Ignicoccus hospitalis KIN4/I: one gene and its partner. Each later gene encodes a partner of the first gene's protein in a complex. Links are inferred from orthologs where the notes say so. Each region holds a gene or a part of one and is shown on either strand. Other genes may lie near its edges.

What was found. Proteins that work in one complex are often made in the same cells at the same time.
Region 2: IGNI_RS03745 (region 1) and IGNI_RS06570 share a complex: the UniProt entries of both Methanocaldococcus jannaschii proteins name them as parts of the 50S ribosomal subunit. The link is inferred for Ignicoccus hospitalis KIN4/I from one-to-one orthologs.

The regions. Positions count from the first base shown.
Region 1 is NC_009776.1:649,413-655,408, forward strand. What follows is about bases 1,535-4,482. They hold IGNI_RS03745 (50S ribosomal protein L24e), read left to right. Parts: upstream 1,535-2,891; coding sequence 2,892-3,074; downstream 3,075-4,482. Other genes in these bases: IGNI_RS03730 (hypothetical protein), read right to left, coding at 1,535-1,581; IGNI_RS03735 (AAA family ATPase), read left to right, coding at 1,702-2,580; IGNI_RS03740 (30S ribosomal protein S28e), read right to left, coding at 2,566-2,796; ndk (nucleoside-diphosphate kinase), read left to right, coding at 3,080-3,523; IGNI_RS03755 (hypothetical protein), read left to right, coding at 3,551-4,021. In the rest of the region: IGNI_RS03720 (zinc-binding metallopeptidase family protein), read left to right, coding at 1-228; peptidyl-tRNA hydrolase Pth2, read right to left, coding at 264-575; more of IGNI_RS03730, read right to left, coding at 577-1,534; more of IGNI_RS03760, read left to right, coding at 4,483-4,887; argC (N-acetyl-gamma-glutamyl-phosphate reductase), read right to left, coding at 4,884-5,954. UniProt on the Methanocaldococcus jannaschii protein: Binds to the 23S rRNA.
Region 2 is NC_009776.1:1,134,297-1,138,524, reverse strand. The notes cover bases 1-2,704. They hold IGNI_RS06570 (50S ribosomal protein L18), read left to right. Parts: upstream 1-897; coding sequence 898-1,512; downstream 1,513-2,704. Other genes in these bases: IGNI_RS06555 (uL15m family ribosomal protein), read left to right, coding at 2,697-2,704; IGNI_RS06560 (50S ribosomal protein L30), read left to right, coding at 2,168-2,647; IGNI_RS06565 (30S ribosomal protein S5), read left to right, coding at 1,519-2,154; IGNI_RS06575 (50S ribosomal protein L19e), read left to right, coding at 444-896; IGNI_RS06580 (50S ribosomal protein L32e), read left to right, coding at 1-447. Also shown: more of IGNI_RS06555, read left to right, coding at 2,705-3,143; IGNI_RS06550 (phosphatase PAP2 family protein), read left to right, coding at 3,109-3,630; IGNI_RS07595 (UPF0179 family protein), read right to left, coding at 3,988-4,228. UniProt on the Methanocaldococcus jannaschii protein: This is one of the proteins that bind and probably mediate the attachment of the 5S RNA into the large ribosomal subunit, where it forms part of the central protuberance.

The sequences.
Region 1 (5,996 bases):
GTCTTAGAGAGCGCGGACGTCATAGTGACCTTCGACTCGGTGGGGCTCAGCTCCCCCCTAGCGTTGAGGGACAAGAAGTCCTTGGAAGACCTGTTACCGCTAGAAGACAAGGGCTTGCTGGAAAAGGCGGTGGGCGTTACTTCGGATTGGGACAAACTCTTCGAGATCTACCACTCAGACTTGGATACTCCCGACAAGGTTGATTACTCCAAGACTGTTGAGGCGTAGGAGCCGTTAAAGACCCTCCTCCCCCCAGAAGGGCCCTACAGCAGCTTCAAGTGGCCGGTAACCTTGTCGACCTCCTCTTCGGGGGCAGGGCCTACTGCGACTGCCGTTACGGTGCCAGGCTCCACTTGGGTTAGGCCCGCGTCCTTAACCAAGAACGCGGGGAGGCCGAGGTCCCTAGCCTTCTGATATATTTCTAGCAACTCCTTCAGCGAACCAACCTTGAGGACCACCTTCTTCTGGCCCCCTTTGGTCCACTCCTCGAACCAAGATGGCTTCTTCTTCATAGCCTCCAAGGCCGCTCCTAAGGAAGCGTGAGCCACTTGTGCGCAGATCTTTCCCTTCCCCATTTTAATGTCTGTCCTCACCACTATGCTCTGCTTGAAGCCTCTCGGCAAGCTTACCTCCCTCGATTCCGCTCATCTTTAACGCCCTAACTACCTCTGCCCGGCTGGCGCCCAACGCCTCGGCCTTTCGGAGGACCGCCTCCAACGGGTCCTTGCCCTCTTTGTAAGCGGTTATGGCCTCCCACGCGAGCCTCCACCTCCTCTCCCGGGATCCCATAACCTTTATGATGGCCTTTTGGATATCCCCCCTCAGCTCGTAGCGGGCCATGAGTACGGCGAAGACTAGCTTGTGTATCATTAAGGGCACGCCTACCGTGCTTCCCCAGAGTTCTATTCTCCTCCTCCTACAGCAGTCACACGGGATCTTTGAGGTCAAGCCGGGTCTAGGTATTTCTTTGTCCACGATCCCTCCGAACAAGAAGACGTCCGCGTTCAGCACGTCGTGGGAGGTCAAGCTCTCCTCGGCGTTCGGGTCCAAGAGCACCACTTCGTCGAATACACACAAATCCTCTAACCTCATAACCTTCACGTAGTCGTTTGGTTTCCACTGAAAGTCTTTGGGAGCGTCCACAAACACTACGTGAGAGTCCCAGAGGAAGTACCTAACGGCGTTCAAGGTCTCCCAAAGTTGCAGCTTGAGCTTTCTGAGCTCCTTGGGGGTGTGTATTCCGAGAAAGCCTAGGTACACGGCTACGTAGGGCAGCTCGTCCAGCAGCGGGAGCAGGTGTTCCCGGGTCAGCTCCCCCTCCGACTCGTGGGTGGCGTCGCTCACTTCCTCGCCTCCCCTAAGCATGTACCACATAGTGCGGCTCCCGAACTCGGTGCGGAACCACCTCCGCGACTTCAACCCTTTTCGTAAGTTCACCTTGCTGCCCTTGACTAACATGTGGACTGCCGTCTCTTGGAAGGGGTCCCTCTTAAACCTCAAGTTCATGTTACACTTCAGGGAGGCGAGCTTCTCTGCGCCCCTCTCGTAGAGCAACTTTAATAGCGCGTCTCGCGGTCGCATTCGGTCAGTACCGGGATGACGAACTGTACGTGGGCTGAAAAGGTGAAGAGGCTGAGCTACGCGCGACCGTCCCATAGTCCAATTTATTTCTTCAGCACATAGAGCTGGTGGGTAAATGTAGTGACACGGGGCAAGGGCCTCGAGTGTCCTCCTCTGCTCGCCCGGAGCAAGGTGCAAGCGGTATGGGGCATAAAGGGCGGGGTAGGCAAGTCCACGGTAAGCGCCCTCGTGGCCAAGGCCAGCTCTCAGAAGGTCAACAAGGTCACGCTCCTCGTAGACACGGACTTCCGCGACGGCTCCTCCCGTTTCTTCTTGGGAGAGGAGGCGAGGCGCCTAGAGGGGTGGTATGACGTCTTGGTCAAGGGAGGTAGGCTAGAGAAGTACCTCCACCGGGTTGAGCCGAACTTATACGTAGTGCCCTCGGGGACTATGGACTCGGCCATGAAGTATTCAATGATGATAGCCCAGAAGGGCGTGAGGGAGGTTATGAAAATCGTCGCGAGGACGGTTTCGGAGATCCAAGAAGACTTCGACTTGGTAGTGGTAGACGTGCCGGTGACCAGTTTCGCGGACGTGCCTATACTTAAATGTATGATTGACTCCTTGAGGGCCAAGAATACGTTAGTCACGCAAGCCTCCGCCCCCGAGATACGGAGGACGTTGAAGTTGGTTAGGGAAGCAATAAACTTACTTCCATCGCTGCTCGTGGTAAACCAAATACACCCGAGAGTGCTGGCCGACGCCAACGAGAGGAGGGCTCTCTTGAGCGTCATTTTAGAGATAGTTGAGGAGGGGATAAAGGTAATTCCCATACCGTTCAGCGGAGAGCTTTACGAACATATAAATTGGAATTCGAAGACCGTGGAAGCGCTGGAAGAGTGTATGGCTTACTTGCTGTGGGGAGTGGGCGACCCCAAGTGGTGCAACTTCGCAACGCGGGGGCTTTACAGCCCCGAGATAGCGAAAATGGTCGCTTCGATATCTTCACCTTCTGCTTGAGAGCTTCCTCGCTTCCCTTTCGGTCTCCCTCAAGATGAGTATGTCGCCCAACCTAACCGGACCCTTGACGTTTCTCGTCAAGATGCGGCCCTTGTCCCTACCTTCCAGCACCCTCACCCTAACTTGCGTTATCTCTCCTGTTACGCCGGTCCTCCCTATGATTTGGATTACTTCCACCGGGAAGCCTATCTCCTCCGTAACGTTAATCTCGTTCATCCACTCGCCTACATATACCTTCTTCGGCACGGCTCGACCCCGCCCTCCCATCTAAGCTTTCCTTTTAAATCTCTAAAACGCCGGGACGCGGGGACTTGGGCTTGGCAAGAAGGGTCTGCAGCTTCTGCGGTAGGGAGATAGAGCCTGGAACCGGAATAATGTACGTAAGGAACGACGGCTCCATTATGTGGTTCTGTAGCAGCAAGTGCTTCAAGAGCTTCAAGATGGGGAGAGACCCGAGGAAGCTTCCTTGGACCGCTAAGTACGCCCGGAGGTGACAAAGGTGGAGAGAGAATTTGTAATGATCAAGCCGGACGGTGTCAAGAGGGGTCTCGTCGGCGAAATAATATCGAGGATCGAAAGGAAGGGGCTCAAGATAGTGGCCATGAAGATGCTCAAGTTGGACAGGGAGATGGCAGAGAGGCTGTACGAAGAACACAAGGGAAAGCCCTTCTTCGATGACTTGATAAGTTACGTGACCAGCGGCCCCGTGGTAGCGATGGTCGTCGAGGGACCCAACGCAGTCGAAGTGATGAGGAGGATGATAGGAGACACCGACGGAGCCAAGGCCGCCCCCGGCACGATCAGAGGGGACTTCGCGCTGAGTAAGGCGAGGAACGTAGTCCACGCGACCGACAGTCCCGAAAAGGTAGCTCGGGAAATGTCGATATTCTTCCGCGACGACGAGATCGTAGAGGGTTACGAGCTCTGTCACTCGATTTATTAACACTTTCTCTCCCCTGCACGCGGGAGTTTGGAGGACAGGGCTTTCTACTTGTTACTTAGAAAGTTTAGAGAGTTCGGCGTGGACCCGAGCTGCGCGAGGCGCGTGAGCTGTCGGAGTGAGCTGGACTGCATAATAAAGGCGTTGAAGATTTGTAACGGCCTCAAAGTCACGCAGCTGGGCATAGACCCGGGAGAGACCGTGGGCATCGTCATAGTCGTGGACGCCGTGCCCGTGTGGGAGTGGGAAGGTTCAAGGGACGAAGCAGTCAAGGTAGTTTCAGAGGTTCTAAAGACTATTGAGATAGATAGAGTAGTTACGAGCGAAGGGGGCCTAGACTTACTCCCCTCCTCCCTCGAGGTGCCCGTGGTTCTGGTAAGGGAACACGGCACCTCCAAGAGGAGGGTGCGCGGTCTCAAAAAGCACTCCTCATCCGCCTACCTCATGGTCGCGAGAAACTCTATTACAAGGAGAGTGAGGAGGTGGAGAGGTGGAAGCTAATGAGTTACGACCATCCTCGAGGAAGGAAAGGACTGTTGGACGAGATTTCAATTATATTGAGGGAAGAGTGCGTAATTTCGGTTATAGCGAACCCGTACATGGAAGCTGCTCAGAAGTTCTCCACCATGCTGTCGCACATAAGGGACTCCTCACTAATCGTGAGGGCTTTGAGGAGCTCTTTCTTCGATTGTAATTCGTTATTTATACTGTTTAACGCCTATAACGCCACGGTACAATTTGCCGAATATGTGGTAAAGAAGCTAAAGAGCCTTGGAATAGGTATCATAAAGACGCTAGTGGTCGATTCGGCGCTCTCCCTCTCAGCGCTGCTTCCCCTCTTGTCGGAAGAGCTCGTGTTGACCCCTTGGTCTACCTTAGGAACCATTGACCCTTACATCTTCGTTTCCCACGTTATGCCGAAGGAAGCGATGGCCGTCAAGGAGTCCATAGACCAAGCCATCGCCAGCGTCCCCAAAGACGGGGGCGGGAAGGGCCAAGTGATCTACGCCCTAGCCGTTTCGGGTAGCCTCTACGAGTACGTCCTCTCAGAGAAGCACATAAGGTACTTAGAGAGGTTACTCAACGACTACGTTAGGGACAGGGTGGCCGAACCTAAGTTCAACGAATTAATGAACAGAATGCTTAACAACATAGATGTTCACGATCAACCCCTCTCGGCAAAGGAGATAAATGATCTCGTGAATTACTCGAAGATAGTGGAGGACCGCCAACTCTTGAACATGATAGAGAGATATTACAACAGCGCCATAAACTACCTCAATAAGTCCGGAAAGGCTCTATTGATAGAGACTTCGCTGGTGACGTATGATATAACGCCGCCCAACACAAACCCGTTGGGTTATTAGGGCCGCACCGGAACGAGGTTCTTCAAGCCCTCGTCCTCATCCATGCCCAACATCAAATTCATATTTTGCACCGCCGTCCCCGCCGCCCCCTTCATCAAGTTGTCTATCGCCGCGAACATGGCTAGCCTCCCAACCCTCTTGTCCAAGGCGAACCCGACCTCGGCGTAGTTGCTGCCGTAGACGTTCTTCACGTCCGGGTAAGGCATGGGCGCCCCCCTCACTATCTTGACGAACTTCTTGCCCGCGTAATACTTCGCATAAATCCTTTGGACGTCCAGCGGCGCTAAGTCTTTCGTAAGCCAAGAATACGCTGAGGCGAGTGACCCCCTTATCATGCTCACGGCGTGAGGGGTAAACCCTACCTTGACGTCTCTCCCGGTATAGTCCCTTATAACCTGCTCCAGCTCCGCTACGTGTCTATGACCTTCTGCGTCGTAAGGCCTGGCCGTGCCTTCCCTCTCCGGGTGATGACCCCCTCTGTAGGGCTTGGCGCCCGCCTCGGAGCTCCCCACCTTGACGTCAACCACTATCCGGTCCAAGTCGATTATTCTTTCAGCCGCTGGGGGCAAGACGGCCAAGATGGAGCTAGTTGCGTTACAGCCGGGGTTAGCAACGAGCTGGGCGCCCCTTATTTTGTCTCCGTAAAGTTCCGGGAGGCCGTAGACGGCCTTTTCGAGCAAGTCCGGGTAAGGGTGTTCGTAGCCGTACCAAGTTTTGTAATCTTCAACCCGCTTGAGACGATAGTCGGCACTTAAGTCCACTACCTTATATCCTACTTCCAAAGCCTTGGGCACGTAATGCAAGGACACCTTGTGGGGAAGGGCGAGGAAGACCAGGTCCACGTCGCCTACGACGTCGCTGAGCTGGTCAGGGTCGTCTAACCTCTTAAACTTCAAGGACGCTGGGTATATCCCCCTCAAGTGAGGGTGGGCATAGTAGACGGGCTTGTTGGCGTATTCCCTAGAGGTGACCACTTTCACGTTCACGTCGGGGTGTACTGCGAGTACCCTTAGCAACTCGCCTCCGGTGTAACCGGAGGCTCCGACTATCGCTACCTCATACGTCATTAACCTTCCCCGGCTCTCGCTAGGACGTCATGATTTAACTCT
Region 2 (4,228 bases), 480 kb from region 1 along the record:
ATGTCCAATGAGCTGAGAGAAGCCCTCAACAAGAGGGCTCAAGTTCTGAAGGAGATAAGGAAGAAAAGGAAGGCTATGAAGAAGGCAGTAGAGCTTAGAAACGACTTGCCGGAGTTCATCCGATACCACTGGTGGAGGTACTTCCGGCTGGAGAGGGGCTACAAGTGGAGGAAGCCCAAGGGCAACGACAACAAGTCCCGGTTGCAGCTCAAGGGCTATCCTCCAATAGTCAAGGTAGGGTACCGCACCCCGAAGGAGGTTAGGGGGCTCCACCCCAGCGGCCTGGAGCCGGTCATAGTTCACAACGTGAAGGAGCTTGAGAAGGTCGACAAGGAGAAACACATAGTTTACATAGCTTCATCCGTAGGGAAGAAGAAGAGGGCCGAAATAATTAGGAGGGCTCAAGAACTGGGCGTCCGCGTGGCCAACGGGGGTGTAGAGGCGTGAGGCCAGACAAGGTCGCGAGGTTAGCGGCAGAGATCCTCGGCGTCGGGGAGAGTAGGATCTGGATAGACCCCACAAGGCTGGCCGACGTCTCCGAGGCCGTCTCCAAGGAGGACGTAAGGCGCCTAATAGAGGAAGGAGCAATCAAGGTCGAGCCCAAGAGGCGTAACAGCAGGGCAAGGTGGAAGGTACGCCACGAGCAGAGGAAGAAGGGGAGGAGGAGGGGTTACGGCAAGAGGAAGGGCAAGGCCAGCGCCCGTCAGGACCCCAAGGAAGCTTGGATGAACAGGATAAGGAAGATAAGGAGGTTCTTGAGGTACTTGAGGGACCACGAGGTAATAGACAGGAGGACTTACAGAGAGCTATACATGAAGGCTAAAGGTGGCATGTTCGATAGCTTAAGTAACTTAAAGACCTACTTGAGGGAGAGGTACGGCATAGAGGTGAAGTGAGTTGGCAAGGGGGCCTAGGTACAAAGTTCCCAGAAGGAGGAGAAGGGAAGGGAAGACCAACTACTACAAGCGTTACACCATGGCGCTCTCGAGGAAGCCCAGGTTCGTGGTGAGGAAGAGCAACAAGTACGTGTGGGTACAAGTGATCGAGTTCGCCCCCGAAGGGGACAAGGTCATAGCCGCTGCGCACTCGAAGGAGCTCGAGAAGAAGTACGGCTGGAAGGGCTACGGCAACTCCTTGCCCGCCGTCTACTTGACCGGCATGTTAGCGGCCTTGCGGGCGAAGAAGGCCGGAATACAATACGCGGTCCCGGACATAGGCTTACACAAGCCCACTAAGGGCGCCAGAGTGTTTGCGGCGATAAAGGCGGCCAACGACGTCGGGCTAGAGGTGCCCGTGGGAGACGTGGTCCCCGACGAGAGCAGGATAAGGGGCGAACACATAGCTTCCTACGCGGAGAGCTTGAAGAACGAGAACCCGGAAGAGTACCAGAGGAGGTTCGCCAAGTTGCTGGAAAGGGGCCTCAAACCGGAGGACTACCCGAAGCACTTCGAAGAAGTGAAGGCAAAGATACTCGAAGACTATAAGGTGGAGCAGCCCGCCACCACGGGGTGACGCGAAGTGGCGGTGACCGTTTCCGCGGAGGAGTGGGTCCCGAGGACCAGAGTAGGGAGGATGGTTAAGGAAGGCAAGATAACTAGCATATACGAGCTCTTCGAGAAGAACTTGCCGATATTGGAGCCGGAGATAGTAGATTATCTGGTTCCGGACTTGAAGCACGAAGTATTGGACGTCAGCTTGGTTCAGAAGGTGACCGACGCCGGAAGGGTCACTAGGCTTAGGGTGCTGGTCGTAATAGGCAACGAGGACGGCCTGGTCGGCCTCGGCATGGGCAAGGCAAAGCAGATGAGGTTCGCGATACAGAAGGCGCTCGCGAACGCCAAGCTCAACATAACTCCGGTCAGGAGGGGGTGCGGCAGCTGGGAGTGCACATGCGGGGAGCCCCACAGCGTGCCCTTCACCGTAAGGGGCAAGAGCGGCAGCGTCGAGGTGATCCTCAAGCCCGCGCCGAGAGGCACCGGGCTGGTGGCGGGTGACGTCGCGAAGGCCGTCCTTCGGTACGCGGGGATCAAGGACGTCTGGACGCACACGGAAGGAGAAACTAGGACTACCCACAACTTCGCCAAGGCTACCTTCAACGCGCTGAAGCAGACTTACAAGTTCCTCGCCCCGTGGGACTGGGTACAACAGCAGTGAGGGGTGTTGAGGGATGAGCAAGAAGTTGTACCTAATTATTAGGATAAAGGGAGAGCCTGACGCGCACCCGGACGTGAGGAAGACTCTGGAGAACTTGAGGCTGTTGAGGAGGTATGCGGCCGTGGTCTACCCGGCGGACTTGCCGGGCCTCGAAGGCATGCTGAGGAAGGCACAAGCGTGGATAACTTGGGGCGAGATAAGGAAGGACGTGCTGGCGAAGCTCTTGGAGGTTAGGGGGAGGGCGCCAGGCGACAAGAAGCTCACCCCAGAGTACATAAAGGAGAAGTTCGGGGTGAACAGCTTCGAAGAGCTCGCGGAGAAGATAATTAACGGCGAGGTGGTGCTTCACAAGCAGGAGGCGATCAAGCCCTTCTTCAGGCTACACCCGCCCAGGGGCGGCTTCAAGAAGAGCATCAAGAAGCCTTACCGCTCCGGAGGGGAGGCCGGCTACCGCGGGGAGGCCATAAACGAACTGGTTTTGAGGATGCTCTGACCACAAAGGCCTAAAACATTGGAAAGCCCGTCGGCCGGGGTGAGTAACTTTGGTGGTAAGGCGTAGGAGGAAGAGCAGGAAGCTGAGGGGAAGGACCAGAACTATGGGCTGGGGCAGGATAGGCCAGCACCGCAGGAGCGGCGCGCGCGGAGGGTTCGGCCGCGCCGGCATGCACAAGCACTTCTGGACGTGGGTCACCGCCAAGAGCCCGGGCTACTTCGGTAAGTACGGCTTCCACTTGCCCCCCGAGGACAGAGTGGAAATTAAGGAAATCAACGTGGGAGAGCTCGACGAACTCGCTAGGAAACTGAACACAAACGTGATAGACTTAGCAGCCATGGGCTACAACAAGCTGTTAGGCTTCGGGAAGGTCAAGGGGAGCTACACTGTAATAGTTGCGTTCGCGAGCAAGAAGGCCATTCAAAAGGTCAAGGCCGCCGGGGGGAAGGTGGTAACCCCCGATGGCGAGGAGCTGGAAGTGGAGGCCGCTTCTTAGCTCTTTCTTATTGGTATCCTTGGCGCCCTTCTCGACGTCCGTGCCTTGCTTCAAGCTACCCGGCCTTGAGAGCGTGGCCTTCTGGATAAGCACTACTATGAACTTCTTCCCGTTCCTCCTCTACACGGCTATACTAGCCTACGTTAGGAAAGACTACAAAATAGTGCTAGAGGGGCTCGCCCTGAACGCGTTCGTGCTCGTCCTCAAGTACTCGTTCCACACCCCCAGGCCGGAGGGCTCTGGCCACCTAACCCCGGGCTACCCCTCCGGCCACACGGCGAGGGCCTTCTGGCTGGCGCTCGAGCTCGAAGGGGTCTGGAGGTACCCTATGTTAACCTACGCGGCTCTGGTCGCGTGGTCGCGCGTTCAGCTCTGCGCGCACTACCCGCTGGACGTAGTGGGAGGAGCGTTGAGCGCTTTGGCCTTCCGCGACTTATGGGAGGTTCTGCTGGAGAGGGTAGGAGCCTTGAGGGGGCAGCGCGCTTAGGCGCACAAGTTCGAAGGGTTTTGCCGTACTCAACTTGGCGCCAAAACGTAGTTACGGTCCCTACTGACAGTTACATAACGCCTATTGTTTCCTCAAAGTCCAACGGATCAAACGCTTACGCCGAGGCGTCGACCCTGTCTTTTAGCACGAGATTGCCTAGCGGGCGAGGACGTGGCGACAGTAGGGATCGTGAGTTCGGTCGCTACGCGTTCTGAGACCCCTTTCGGGAGGGTCGGGAGAGGGGGTAAGTGTAGGAGCCCGGCGAGGCCGTGGCGGCCCCGCGGGGATTTGAACCCCGGACCACCGGCTTTCCCAACCCCGCACGGGATAGGAGGCCGGCGCTCTGTCCTGGCTGAGCTACGGGGCCAACCCCCGTTTTCCGTGACCCCCCTTCCCTTTTTTAATGTTTCTCCTGGTTCTCCTCTTAACCTCCACGGGCACGCCGATCACCCTTACCAACGGGAGTCCCAAGGGACATTGGACCTCCTCGAGGACCTCCCTCACCTTCACCTTCACCCTCTCCCCCCAAGGGGCGGTGCAGTCCCTCCAGTGCGGGCACTTCTTGTTAGTACACTTGGAGGGCGTATACTCGACAGTC